Regions from separate parts of the Vibrio sp. YIC-376 genome, predicted to be linked through region 3. Evidence: predicted binding sites of a transcription regulator. Region 3 holds the regulator's gene; each other region holds the start of a gene.

Region 1 (5,024 bases), on a different contig from region 3:
TACATCGCGTAGCTGGAATTTACCACCACGCTCGCCGTCGTCACAAAGCTCAGGAAGTGCGTTAGAGATACCGCCCGCGCCCACATCGTGGATAAATGCGATTGGGTTATCTGCACCTAGCTGCCAACAACGGTCGATAACTTCCTGACAACGACGCTCCATCTCTGGGTTTTCACGTTGTACTGAAGCGAAGTCCAGATCTTCTGCTGACTGGCCAGATGCCATTGAAGACGCAGCACCACCACCAAGACCGATGTTCATTGCCGGACCGCCAAGTACGATTAGGCTCGCACCAACTGGGATCTCTTTCTTCTGAACGTGCTCGTCACGAATGTTACCCATACCACCAGCAATCATGATTGGCTTGTGGTAACCACGCACTTCTTCACCAGCGTGTGAAGTCACTTTTTCTTCGTAAGTACGGAAGTAACCTAGTAGGTTTGGACGACCAAATTCGTTGTTGAATGCTGCGCCGCCTAGAGGACCTTCTAGCATGATATCTAGTGCGTTTACGATACGACCAGGTTTACCAAAGTCGGTTTCCCATGGCTGCTCAAAGCCAGGAATACGTAAGTTAGACGTTGTGAAACCAACCAGACCCGCTTTTGGTTTACCGCCGATACCAGTCGCGCCTTCATCACGGATTTCACCACCAGAACCAGTTGATGCACCTGGCCATGGAGAAATTGCTGTTGGGTGGTTGTGAGTTTCAACCTTCATCAAGATGTGCGCATCTTCATGATGGTAAGTGTATTGACGAGTTTGCGGATCAGGGAAGAAACGACCAACTTTAGAACCTGTCATTACCGCAGCGTTATCTTTGTACGCAGACAGAACGTGGTCCGGTGTCGTTTCAAAAGTATTTTTGATCATCTTAAACAGAGACTTCTCTTGGTCTACGCCATCGATAGTCCAGTCTGCATTAAAGATTTTATGACGACAGTGCTCTGAATTCGCCTGAGCAAACATCATCAGCTCAATGTCGTTAGGATTACGACCTAGCTTAGTGAAGTTCTCCACCAAGTAATCAATTTCGTCTTCTGCTAGTGCCAAACCAAGTGAAACGTTTGCTTCTTCAAGTGCAAGACGACCACCAGCCAAGACATCAACGTGTGCCACTGGTGCAGGCTCAGCTACTGTAAACAGAGCAGAAGCCGCTTCAAGTTCAGTAAATACCGTTTCCATCATGCGGTCATGGATAAGGCCTTTTACTACGTCAACTTGCTCTTGAGACAGTTCAGACGAAACTTCAACATAGTACGCTGTACCACGCTCAAGACGTTTTACTTTAGCCAAGCCACAGTTTTTCGCAATATCGGTAGATTTAGAAGACCATGGCGAAATTGTACCAGGACGAGGCGTAACAAGAAGTAGAAGACCTTCAGGCTCGTGCTCTTCGATCGTTGGACCGTAAGTCAGCAACTTTTCTAGTTTTTCTAACTCTTGGTCATCAAGGTCAGATTTTAGATCCGCAAAGTGCATGAACTCGGCGTAAATGCCGGTTACAGGCAGATCTTGTTCACGACAAAGTTCCAATAGTTTATTTACACGGAACTCAGAAAGAGCTGGGGAGCCACGCAAAATTCTCATGTGCTTAGGTCTCTTATGCAATTGATTAAGGTGATATTGGAATAAATTCATACGGTTAGCTACAAAAGCTCGAACTTATGCCGATTCCACCTCTCCTTTGCGAGCGCATTATATAGTAATTGTTTTTGTGATGTAACACCAAAAGCAACCGTTTGCGTCAATTTTTTCATCAAATTTGAATTATACCCAAATAACCTCAAGGTGCTTGGTTCAGCGAGAATGACTTGGCTGGCAGACGCGGCAACGATTTGAAGTTTTAGTGGTTCTAAATCAAAAATCGTTAACAAAGTATGCAAGCCAAGGCAACTCGCCCTTCGGGAGCGTGTCACTGACACAATTTCAGCGTCAAATAACTTGGAAAGAGCTGGCTATTACGCTGCGTTATCTTCCTTGAACTTGAGTCAGTGACAGCGCTCTGAATCCTGCACATTGAAGTCATTTGGGTATATCACCAAAATGTCGATAAAACACGCAATGTCGCACTCTACCAGTGCAATCCACTTTGCCCCACCACTTCGCTTTGATATAAAGGTAATCAGAAATTTTCCGAGAAGTACTAATTAATGCAAATTAGCCAGTTCAACCGACTTAAGCGCAGCGTCCTACTTTTCGCTTCTGTGCTACTGCTTTCTGCCTGCCAAATTGAGTCGGCTCCTAAAAGTGAATTCCAAAAAATCCAAGAGCGTGGTGTTCTTCGCGTTGGCACACTCAACAACCAACTCTCTTATTACATCGGCCCTGATGGCCCTGCAGGGCTGGATTACGAACTTGCACGCAAGTTCGCTGAAGAGCTTGGTGTAAAGCTTGAGATCAAACCCGCGTTTCGACAAGCTGATCTTTTCCCTGCTCTTAAAAAAGGCGACATTGATATTATCGCAACTGGTTTGAACCAGACTTCTCAAGCGATAAAACGTTTTCGACCTGGGCCTGCCTATTACTATGTCAGCCAACAAGTTGTCTACAAAAAGGGACAACTACGACCACGTGATATCGAACGCTTAATTAAGTATCAACCGACACAAGGTGAGGATACTGAGCAAGAGACAACAGCAGGTTCTGGAACTCTGCAAATCGTCGAGCAATCCCAATATGTTCCGACACTGACGGCATTAAAGAAACAATACCCAGAGCTACAATTTGAAATCATTGGTGATGCAGATACGAGAGACTTACTGAAAAAAGTCTCAACCGGAGAACTGCGCTTTACTGTAACCGATTCCGTTGAGCTATCTCTGGCTCAACGCCTCTATCCAGACTTAGCTTTAGCGTTTGAGTTGACAGAAGACCAACCGGTCTCTTGGTTTACTCGCCGTTCAGAAGATGAAAGCTTGTATGCGATGTTGATTGAGTTCTTCGGCAACATTGAACAGTCAGGTGAACTGGCATCGCTGGAAGAGAAATATATCGGCCATATTGAAGCCTTCGACTATGTCGATACGCGTGCTTTCATTCGTGCACTTGACGATAAACTGCCTAAGTGGTCTCCTCTGTTCCAAAAATACAGTGAAGAATTTGACTGGCGTTTAATTGCTGCTCTGGCTTATCAAGAGTCTCATTGGAAACCAAAAGCAAAATCTCCCACTGGTGTTCGAGGTATGATGATGCTGACTCTACCTACAGCGAAAAGTGTCGGTGTCACAAATCGTCTGGATCCGGATCAATCTGTTCGTGGTGGTGTGGAGTATCTGCGCCGTATCGTTGCTCGAGTTCCAGAAACCATAAATGAGCACGAGAAAATTTGGTTTGCTCTTGCCTCTTACAACATCGGCTATGGTCATATGCTGGATGCGCGACGACTGACGAAATCTCAAGGTGGTGATCCTAATGCGTGGGCCGATGTGAAAGACAGGCTGCCTTTACTGCGCCAAAAACGTTACTACAGCCAAACACGTTATGGTTATGCCCGTGGGGACGAAGCTCGTAACTATGTGGAAAATATTCGACGTTACTACCAATCTATTATTGGCCACGTTAGCCAAAAACCAGCGGTAGACGATGACACAGATGACTTGCAAGTTATTCCACCTCTGAATCCGGACGTAATTATATCTGGTGCAGTAGAGAGTGTCGCTGCGGATGTTTCAGGTGCTGTAGAGAGTGTAAATGAAGTGGTGTCAGGCTCAGTTGAGACGGTTATCCAAGAGGTTTCCAGTGCTTCCGACAGTACTGTGGAAGAAGATCCTGCCCCAGAAAATACCATAGAATAGCTAGTAAAAAATGACGAGCAACGTGCTCGTCATTTTTTGTTGAGTCTAAGAAAAAACTTCACTAGAATCGATCGTTCCGAGTCAGGTCAGCATAATAACGTACGTGCAAACAAACCTTATTGACCAACACCATAACCGTTTAATATTTAATACTTTATTTAGATATTTCGAATATGACAGACTCGGTTGGTTACCCTCTCCCGATTAAATGAAACGCTGATCATTAGCATGTCATCTGATGGTTGTTAACTAATCTGAGATCGGGATAAGAACGTCGTAACGATTTAACTCAAATTTGGTTACGCTCGGCTTTCTATCAGTCATGTCATTTTCCATGCATAACGAAGACTTATCAGCCAATAGCTAGCTATGCGCTATTATGTTGATAAGTATGACGTTTAGCTCGAAAAGATGGAACTGACAAGCTTGGTTCATCGACGTTTAGAATAATAAGGCACTGCAACATGCAGCTTCTTAAAGAGGGATGTTCGTAGTCTTGTCTACTAGAGGTTTCGAATATGAGAAGACGTAAAGTGCAGTCGAAGCGCTTAAATAAAACCGTGGCTGCAATTCGCCGTAAGCGCAAACTAACGTGCATGAAAAAGAAGATCAGTTCGCGTCATCGTGTTTTCGTTCACTTAGTGAATCACTGAGAACTTGAAGCAAACATCTACCTATACGTAGATGTTTGCTGAAATTCACCTACTCGCTTCGATTTTCCTGCCCACTCTGCAACACTTTTTCTGCCTGTTTCTTTGCTTTAATTTCTTTACGGCGACGCTTAAAAAATGCTTGCAACTGATCACGACATTCTTCTTCCAGCAACCCTTTTTCAACCGTTGCGTAGTGGTATGAAGCCTGACTTTCAAACACGTTTAATACCGTCCCCGCAGCACCTGCTTTAAGATCAGGAGCACCGAAGACCACTCGCTTTACACGGCTGTGTAGTAGTGCCCCGGCACACATCGGGCAGGGCTCTAACGTCACGTAAAGCGTAGTATCTAACAATCGATAGTTCTCTAACACTTGCCCAGCTTTACGTAATGTCTGAATTTCCGCATGAGCGGTAGCGTCATGAGCACAAATAGACCGATTCCAACCTTCAGCAATGATCTCTCCATCTTTTACCAAGACCGCACCAACTGGCACCTCGCCTTCTGCTTCAGCCATCTCAGCCAGTTCCATCGCACGGCGCATAAATTGTTCATCTTGGGAAGTGAATTGAAG
Region 2 (5,024 bases), on a different contig from region 3:
TGTTTTGCTAAGCAGCTTCTAAATGCGTGGTTAAGTAAGGCTGCCATGCCTGTTGGTACAAGTTCTTCGCTTGACTGCGCATGGTTCTTACTGATGCCATTTCAAACTCAGTCAGGCTACGTTTTTCCATTATCGCTTGTCGTTCAAGTTTCTGAATTTTCTCATATAGGTCGTGTTCCGGGCCGTTTTTCACATCCGCAATAGCTTTCAAATGTATTTGAACTTCTGCGACAAGATTGGTTTTAGGTAGACGAACCAGTAGGTTTAAATCTCGGTAACCTGATGGGCCAGGCTTTTTAAATCGATTTTTGACGTTAACAATCGTCGTTTCACGTTCCAGTGTTTCGTATATCGAAACTAAACTTGCCACATCTTCCGCCACAATTGTCGCTCGCGCCAGATCGGTAATGCGCTCAACCTGACCGTCCAGTTCGTGGGAAATTTTTTCTTCTGCTCGTTGTTTGGATTTTACGCCGGCAAAGTAGGGTTGGGCGTCGTTGAGAAGGGCAGTGCTTTTACAGATGGTTTCAAGCTCAAATTGCGCTTGATGTGCTTTGCTATAAAGAATATCGAAATCCGAATAGGGTTGAGTTGGGTTTGTATCTAGAGTCTGAATACCATACAAACCACTAAGGCTATGTTTGAATAGTTTTGAACAAACTTCGTTTTGACTGGTGGAACGATTTTGCTCGTTACTTGGAGTACTAGGAATTGCGGCGAATGCGGGTGCACGGCTTAGTACCAAAAGCATCAATGCTGTTGTACGGAAAAATAAGCTCATTCACTCTCCTTAACTTACTTGCACTTAGATAATGGGGAACAAAAAGGTCGCTAAGTTTGGCAAATTAGGTTGCTATTCATTAATGGGAGTTAATTGGAAGATCCCAAGGTTAATGCGTATGTTTATAGTGAAATTATGCACTAGATCACCATTTTACTTTTCATTATTCTGTTAATTAAGCGTCAGAATCGTTTTCTAAAGCATGAAATCATCCTAGCATTTGCGTATTAACTAAAGATGAACAGCATAGACAAATTCGGAAAAATCATTAGTCTTATCCCACAAAATGAAAATCAGCTGACAAGTAGAAAGTAAAATGAGAGACCCAGAATTTTGGCACAACAAATGGGCCAGCAACAAAATCGGATTTCACCTGGAAGATGTAAATCCATTATTGCCTCAGCACTGGCACCATACGAACCCAAAACGCGAAGACACGGTGTTGGTTCCGCTCTGTGGGAAGTCCGAAGACCTTGTCTGGTTGGCAACCAAACATGACGAGGTTACTGGCGTCGAGTTAAGCCAAATTGCGGTACGTGCTTTCTTCGCTGAGCACTTTTATACACCGACGGTAACGCAAATAAGTGGCATGCATGAGTTGTATCAGTTTGATGAACTCTCAATTTATACTGGTGACTTTTTTAGTGCTCCTGTTGCTCAAGCCGATATCGTTTATGATCGCGCCGCACTGGTAGCACTGCCGCAAGAGATGCGAGAAGAGTACGCTACCCGTTTAAAACAGCTTCTTAAGCCGGGAGGTCGTATTCTGCTTGTGACACTAAACTACGCTCAGGAAGAGATGGCGGGTCCTCCATTTAGTGTGCCGGTAAACGAGATAGAACAGTTGTTCTCAGGTTACAAAGTCACTTGCCTGAATGTTGATGAAGCGAATGAAGAGCACCCGAAAATTGCTAAGCAGGGGCTGAGTCGTTTTTCTGAAGAAGTGTACTTAATCGAAGCGCTGTAACTTTTAATGCAGTAGTTCGTTACTTGCCCAGAGATACGAAAAAGCGCAGCTAACTATTTAGTAACGTACTAGTAGTTGCTGCGCTTTTTGTTATGTTAGAAGCCTAAACAGGGCGCTTAGTAAATGATATTTACTTTAGATGCGTTTTCTACAGCATCCTGCACAGACTTTTCTGTAGTCTTGCGACGAGTAAGTACGACACCTAAACGACGACGTCCATCGATTTCAGGTTTGCCAAAGAGGCGAACTTGAGTTTGTGGCTGTGCCAATACTTCAGACAGGTTATCGAAACGAATATTCGTTGAAGTGCCTTGTCCCAGGATAACTGCTGATGCAGAAGGGCCGTATTGGACGATTTTGTTAATTGGCATACCTGTAAACGCACGAACATGAAGCGCGAACTCAGACATTTCCTGTGAAATCATGGTTACCATGCCAGTATCGTGTGGGCGAGGAGAAACTTCGTTAAAGATAACTTTGTCACCTTTCACAAATAGCTCCACACCGAAAATGCCGTAACCACCCAGAGCATTAACCACTTTCTCAGCAGTGAACTCAGCCGCTTTTATCGCGTTCTCAGACATCTCTTGTGGTTGCCAAGATTCACGGTAGTCACCATCTTCTTGGCGGTGACCGATTGGAGCACAGAAATGTACGCCATCAACTGCACGTACTGTTAGTAGCGTGATTTCGTAATCGAAATCGATAAAGCCTTCCACGATCACTCGGCCTGCGCCAGTACGACCGCCTTCCTGTGCATAATTCCACGCTTTTTCGATGTCGTCTTCTGTTTTGATAACGCTCTGGCCTTTACCAGATGAACTCATCACTGGTTTAACGACACATGGGATACCCACGAATTCTACTGCTGCTTTGAAATCGTCGTAGCTATCTGCAAATTTGTAAGGAGAAGTGGCAAGATCAAGCTCTTCTGCTGCTAAACGGCGAATGCCTTCGCGGTTCATTGTGAGTTTAGTCGCCTTTGCAGTTGGAACTACATTCAGGCCTTTCTCTTCAAGCTCAACCAGTTTGTCGGTCGCGATAGCTTCAATTTCCGGTACCACGTAAGCTGGTTGTTCTTTGTTGATGATCTCTTCTAAAGCTTGGCCATCTAGCATATCAAGCACGTAGCTGCGGTGAGCGACTTGCATCGCCGGTGCATTCGCGTAACGGTCACAAGCGATGACTTCTAAACCAAGTCGTTGGCATTCAATTGCTACTTCTTTACCAAGTTCGCCTGAGCCTAAAAGTAATACACGGGTAGCATTCGCGCTAGTTGCGGTACCGAACATATTGTTCCCTTACAAAATAAAGTGATGAGACAGAATTTTCAGGGGATCATACTGAATTTTTCTCGCAAAGCAAACGTTTGCTCCCGGGTTTTTCACAATAAAAAAGCTCTACATATTGTAGAGCTTCTATCAACATTATTGTCAGTGTTATACGTTAACGAAACTGAGCGGAATATCCGGATTCAAAGCTTCTAACGTCGATTGTGTATCGGCTAAGTGGCTAATCTTGCCTTCAGAATTTTCTACCAAAGCCGCTGCCGTAATTTTATCGAACGTTTCGCCAGCCAGAAGCACCTGAATCAGCGCAACTTGCAGAGGAGGAAGACTTGGGTTGAATGCGGCATTTTCTGCGTAGGCACCCTGAATAATACGCCCATCAGCAAGCACTAATGCTAAGCCGCTTAGGTTGTTCGTGTATGGGGCATGACTCATGTTCATTGCATCAACGGCTTTTTGAATCAATACATCGTCATCATCGCATCCGAACTGATGTTTCACGTCTGCCATTAAACCAGATGTGATCCCCAGATCAGCAGGGCCAAACGCTTCAGGAAGATATTCGTGCAGCGATTTTTCTTCACGCTCTGGCAGTTGTACCTTTAATTCTTTCGCAGTAGACAGCTCATTCATGAACTGACGGCAGTGGCCGCAAGGGCTGAAGTTAATTGTAATGTCTTTTAGACCACGTTCGCCTTTCATCCAGGCATGGCTGATTGCAGATTGCTCTGCGTGAACGGTTTGACCTAACTGAACACCAAGGAATTCCATGTTTGCACCGAAGTAAAGGCGACCTGAGAGACCACGAACAATTGCGCCAACGTAGAATTCAGAAATAGGAGCGTAAGAATAGGCTGCAGCAAAAGGAAGTAGAGCAACACGTAGCTCTTTATCTGATAGACCAGTAGCGGAAAGTAACTGCTCGAACTGCTGAACTGAAAGAGTGGCATCAAAATCGTCGGCTAGGACGATAGGAGCAAGTAGGTTTGAAAGTGCTTCAGGAGCGTTTGATAGCGCTTGTTCAATGCGACTTTTCATGTTGAATCCTTGTTATTGCATGGACAGTTATTCTATGCAAAGGAGAGAAATGTTCCGTGCTTTTGATCACGTTTGTCAATGCAATAATAAATCACGTTACATAATTAGAGTGATGTCACACATGTATTCGATTGCACAGCTGCTGAGTGTTATTTCCGTCTCATAAATATATCAACTCATGCACATATACCCAAGAAATGGGGTAGTGAGAGCGCTTGCTAATGAGTCGCTTCGGCTTTTACGGTTTGAACATTAGACGAAGGGGAAGGGAGAATGAGTCTAGCGGCCTACCAGAAGAATAGACAGGCCGCTGATACTTATTATTGATATAGCCAGACCGCCAGAGCGAAAAAGCTTGGAGCCAGAATAGAAGTGATAATACCGCACAAGACTAATGCCAGAGATGAAAATGCTGCGTCAGCCGGTTGTTTCTCTACACAGGCTGCAGTACCAAGTGCGTGTGACACGGTGCCCATTGTAAGACCTCGGGCGATAGGATGCTTAATGCCAATTAGGTTATAGATTGGGTAGGCGACGATGGCACCCAGCAAACCCACGAGTAGAACTAAGATCGCAGCAACAGCGGCTTCACCACCGAGGTGACTGGAGATTTCCATTGCAATAGGGGTTGTTACGGATTTACCAACCAAGCTGGCGATCAAACTAATCTCAGTATGGAATGCAACGGCGATTAAGGTTGTCGTCAGCATTGACATCACGCTACCCAGAACACAAGCGAGGGTAATGATACGCCAGTTTGCTTTGATTTGCGGAAGCTGTTCGTAAAGTGGATAAGCAAGTGCAACGACCGCAGGCTGTAGTAAGAAACTAAATATCTGGTTGTCGGCGTAGTAAGTGTCAAACGGCACGTCCAAATAGGTTAACAACGGGATAATGACCGCAATACTGATAAGTAGCGGGTTTACAAGCGGATGATTTGCCTTGACCG
Region 3 (5,024 bases):
GCGCCACTCTCTGCTTCACTCACTGTGTAACCTTCGTTTTGGAAATATCCCGCAAGCTTACTACGCGTTACAACATCATCTTCTACGACTAATACGTGATAGCTCATTTACGCCACTTTCTGTCATTTTATTATCCGAGATGTATTCTATTCATAACTATTAACATTTCTAGTCACTGGCACATTAAAAAGCAAGATTTCACGCTTTTGTTGATTCAAAACAAGCTTGCTGAACACTGTTAATAAACAGACACATTTGGCCATAAAACATAATAGTTGTAGTTATTGCTGTTCATTTTAATTGATTACACTTAAAGGACATCCGTTATTGATTTTATGATGCTATACATAAAGCATCATTCAGGAGCCTAAAATGCAAGAAGTGAAAGCTTTTAATGAAAAACGCGCCGAAATTTACTGGTGGTTTTCTAGCTTGTTCGCCAAAGAACTGACAGACAAAGAACTGGAAGCTTACCACAGTGTTGAAATTCGTAGCTTTTTAGCTGGCTTAGGTGAAAATGAATCGCTAAAACCTTCCGTTGATGCCCTGGTAGATGCACTGAACCGCTTGCAAGATCGTGAAGACGCTCAGCTCGAACTCGCTGCTGACTTTTGTGAACTGTTCTTAAAAACAGAAAAGTATGGCGCTCTGCCTTACGCTTCTATGTACATTGGTGAAACCGGTTTGCTTAATGATAAGCCAGCGGAGGAAATGGAGAAGTTGATGGCTGAGTTCGGTGTACAAGTGGACGACAAACTCAACGAACCTGCCGATCACTTAGCAGTAGAACTCGATTTTTTAGGAAACATGATCATCCGTTCCAACGAGTTTGAACAGGAAAAGCATATGGAAGAAGCTTTCTCAAAACAAAATGACTTCATTGTGCATCAACTCTTATCGTGGCTGCCACAATTCGCAGCGAAATGTAAGCAGCTGGATGATTTCGGCTTCTACGCGAACGTCGCGCAACTATTAATTGCATTTTGTAAACTGGACAGTACTTACCTTCTTGGTGAATAATTGCCGCCAATTATTGGGAGCCTGTTTTTAGGCTCCCCATTTTTATTCGTTTGCCCCTAATCTAGTTCCAATCGCTTGCTTTTTTTTGCAATCAAAATGTGACTTCAAAGACACAAAACTGCTGCTGAAATTATTGCCAGCCAGTCTACATAGGGCTAAAATGTGAACGCAAACGATTAAATATGATTTTTATGTAAACCGCTGAAATAAAGCGGTTTTTGTGTTTTCTTAATAGGTTGACGATCTCTTCTTCGTGCAGTCGAAAAAGGTAGGACAACTCAACCGTATTGCTACAAACCTTCTACCGATTTCGGAGCTATCACTGCTAATCATACTCAGCATCAACGTTTTAGTTGCGCTAAGTTTACAAAAAGCATTCAGCAAAAGGTTTTATACTCCACGGTATATTAGTAGCTCGATACAGGACACCATTTATGGCCACTATAAAAGACGTTGCTCGATTAGCCGGCGTTTCTACTACTACAGTCTCGCACGTTATCAACAAAACACGTTTTGTTGCAGAAGCAACTCAAGAAAAAGTAATGAAAGCTGTTGATGAGCTTAATTACGCGCCGAGTGCAGTTGCTCGTAGTTTGAAATGTAACTCAACTCGTACCATCGGTATGTTGGTAACTCAATCTACTAACCTATTCTTCTCAGAAGTCATCGATGGTGTTGAAAGCTACTGTTATCGTCAAGGTTACACTCTTATTTTATGTAATACCGGCGGTATCTACGAAAAGCAAAGAGATTACATTCGCATGCTGGCTGAAAAGCGTGTTGATGGCATCCTGGTTATGTGTTCAGACCTAACGGAAGAGCTAAAAGAGATGCTTGACCGTCACGCTGACATTCCAAAAGTAGTCATGGATTGGGGTCCAGAAAGCTCTCAAGCAGACAAAATCATGGATAACTCAGAAGAAGGTGGCTATATCGCAACCAAGTATCTGATTGACAACGGTCATACTGATATTGCCTGCTTAAGTGGTCACTTTGAAAAGCTAGCGTGCCAAGAACGTATTATGGGCTTCCGCCGTGCAATGGCAGAAGCGAACATACCTGTAAACGAAGATTGGATTCTTGAAGGTAACTTTGAGTGCGATACGGCTGTTCTCGTTGCAGACAAAATTACAGCAATGGAACAACGTCCAACAGCAGTATTCTGTTTCAATGACACAATGGCATTGGGCTTAATGAGCCGATTACAACAAAATGGCATTAAGATCCCCGACGATGTTTCCGTGATTGGTTACGACAATATCGAGTTGGCCGAATACTTTTCTCCACCACTCACGACGATTCACCAACCGAAACGTCGTGTCGGTAAAAATGCATTCGAAATTCTACTGGAACGAATTAAAGACAAAGAACACGAAAAACGCATTTTTGAAATGCAGCCAGAACTGGTCGTTCGAAATACAGTGAAGAAACTCAATTAATTGACATTAAGCGCTCTCCGGAGCGCTTATTTTTCGTCTCAACATAAGCCTTATACTCAATATCATCAGCGATCAAAAAGTTAAATATTAGGTAAGTTGCTGTTTTATTTGTGCGTAATACTTTTCTTACAACCATACCTTTCATTAAAAAACCCTTGCCTCACAAATGCATCACGACGCATAATTTTAATGAATTTTCCTGAACCAATATCACACTTTATTAGCTAAAATGTGATGTTAATTCAAGAGACGAAGTATTCTCGACATGTCACGCACAGGGCAAACCATCCGAAAGGGTGGGACGCAAAGCTTCCGGCCTGAACCATTTGATTAAATGGAAGGTAGCGGGGTTACCGATGGCAAATATGCATATGATGAGTTTACCCTATAATGACATTGTTTCTGCATGTATTTGCTATTCTCTCGGACCTGACTTTTGGTGGCGTAATGTTAATTACACCGAGATAACACATCATGGATAAACCGATACTCAAAGATTCTATGAAGCTATTTGAGGCACTTGGTACAATCAAGTCGCGCTCAATGTTTGGTGGCTTTGGACTTTTCGCTGATGAGACGATGTTTGCACTAGTTGTGAATGATCAACTTCATATACGAGCAGACCAACAAACTTCATCTAATTTCGAGACGCAAGGACTCAAACCCTACGTTTATAAAAAGCGAGGGTTTCCGGTCGTTACTAAATACTACGCGATTTCCAACGATTTATGGGAATCAAACGAGCGTTTGATAGAAGTAGCAAAGCAGTCGTTAGCACAAGCCAAATTAGAAAAAAAGCAACAAGCCAGTAGTAAACCTAACAGATTGAAAGATTTGCCTAACCTAAGGCTGGCTACTGAACGAATGCTAAAAAAAGCTGGTATTGAATCAGTAGAACAGCTAGAAGAGGAAGGAGCACTAAGCGCTTATAAAGCGATACGTGATTCCCACTCAGCTAAGGTAAGTATTGAGCTTCTTTGGGCCTTAGAGGGCGCAATTAACGGCACTCACTGGAGCGTCGTACCTCAATCTCGAAGAGAAGAACTGAAAAACGCGCTTTCTTAACAAGTATTCAAATATTATTCTAAAAACCGCAAGCCTAGCCTGCGGTTTTTTTTTGAAATATTTTTAGGTCATAGCCTGTCTATTAGTCTGAACAACAACCATTAACTACAAATTAAAAACCACATTTTCCTGAACATCTGTTAAGACTTTTAACTAGGGGTAGCCCAACTGGAGTGCGCACATGAACAAAAAGCTAATTTTTGGGTTAATACTGCTCTTAACGGTAACTCTATTAGCCGTTAATTTTAGCCAGCACCTAACGTTGGAGAACGCTAAAGCTCAACAAGAGGCACTGAATGCCTATATCGAACAAAATTTTATTATTGCAACGACCCTCTATTTCTTCGCTTACATCGCTGTCGCAGCGTTCTCTATTCCCGGTGCAGCAGTCGTTACTCTATTAGGTGCTGCCCTATTCGGTTTTTGGACAAGCTTAGTTTTGGTCTCTTTTGCCAGTACAATCGGAGCTACCCTTGCTTTCCTGAGTAGCCGATACCTATTAAGAGACTGGGTACAAACCAAGTTCGGAAAAAAGCTCACTGCGATCAACGAAGGTGTCGAAAAAGATGGCTCGTCCTATCTGCTCTCATTACGTTTGATTCCCGTCTTTCCTTTTTTCCTGATCAATTTATTGATGGGATTAACTCCGATGACCGTTGGCCGTTTTTATCTCACTAGCCAAATTGGTATGCTCCCTGGGACAGCCGTTTATCTCAATGCAGGTACACAATTGGCAAACATTGAAAGTGTATCAGATATCGTCTCTCCTAGTGTTTTAGCTTCATTTGCTTTGCTGGGTCTGTTTCCTATCATTGCCAAATGGGTGATGAAGAAAGTAAGACCCACAGACACTCAACATAATGGAAGTTCTTGATGAAAATATTTATCGCGAACAACCCTGCTGAAGCGCATATCGTTTGTGAGCTACTTAAAATGGAGCAAATACATTGCGAAGTTAGGGGAGAAGGCATTTTCGGTCTAAAAGGAGAACTGCCATTTAGTGATGATACTGACCCGTATGTCTGGCTATTCGACTCAGAGCAACAAATCAAAGCAATGGCTATTGTTGCGGCTTACCAAACACAGGCTCAGCCAAATACTTACCAAGATTGGCAGTGTCCTGAATGTTCAGAGATGAATGAGGGGCAATTTGGCGCTTGCTGGCAATGTGGGTATCGAATAGACGAAAGGTCCTAAGTAATTAAGGGGTTAGGTCCTAGGTCCTAGAACCTTATAAATTACACCACTAAACTTTGTTGCTTGATGAACTCAATCGAATGCTGATTGAAGTCTTCCGGACGCTCGACATTACAAACGTGACCGCAGTTTGGGATTTCATGCAATACACTAAGTTTATGTGCCGCTACCATCTCTTTAACTGGCTGGATGAACATATAATCCCTGTCCCCCATCAGGTAGAGCGTTGGAATATCTAATTCCCGGTCTTTAAAGTACTTCATCAACGGGTTTACATCTGCCGCCAAAATAAACCAGCGCTTA

What was found. The regulator PurR, encoded in region 3, represses purine synthesis genes. The targets are predictions, from matches to a motif close to TNANGNAAACGTTTNCNTNA.
Region 1: the regulator PurR is predicted to act here: its motif matches at 1,731-1,750, upstream of purL (phosphoribosylformylglycinamidine synthase).
Region 2: the regulator PurR is predicted to act here: its motif matches at 3,106-3,125, upstream of purT (formate-dependent phosphoribosylglycinamide formyltransferase).

Annotation. Positions count from the first base shown of each region.
Region 1 is NZ_JBBWFK010000004.1:151,289-156,312, reverse strand. Features, by position in the region: gene purL (phosphoribosylformylglycinamidine synthase) at 1-1,590, opposite strand, end outside; gene mltF (membrane-bound lytic murein transglycosylase MltF) at 2,154-3,797, shown strand; gene tadA (tRNA adenosine(34) deaminase TadA) at 4,500-5,024, opposite strand, start outside.
Region 2 is NZ_JBBWFK010000001.1:293,507-298,530, forward strand. Features, by position in the region: gene WJM94_RS01290 (phosphoribosylglycinamide formyltransferase) at 8-781, opposite strand; gene WJM94_RS01295 (thiopurine S-methyltransferase) at 1,098-1,748, shown strand; gene purT (formate-dependent phosphoribosylglycinamide formyltransferase) at 1,865-3,040, opposite strand; gene cdd (cytidine deaminase) at 3,188-4,075, opposite strand; gene WJM94_RS01310 (CidB/LrgB family autolysis modulator) at 4,396-5,024, opposite strand, start outside.
Region 3 is NZ_JBBWFK010000011.1:30,090-35,113, forward strand. Features, by position in the region: gene torR (two-component system response regulator TorR) at 1-107, opposite strand, end outside; gene torD (molecular chaperone TorD) at 373-1,020, shown strand; gene purR (HTH-type transcriptional repressor PurR) at 1,455-2,459, shown strand; cyclic di-GMP riboswitch class I at 2,728-2,817, shown strand; gene WJM94_RS18685 (TfoX/Sxy family DNA transformation protein) at 2,934-3,524, shown strand; gene WJM94_RS18690 (TVP38/TMEM64 family protein) at 3,706-4,398, shown strand; gene WJM94_RS18695 (putative signal transducing protein) at 4,398-4,721, shown strand; gene WJM94_RS18700 (alpha/beta fold hydrolase) at 4,763-5,024, opposite strand, start outside.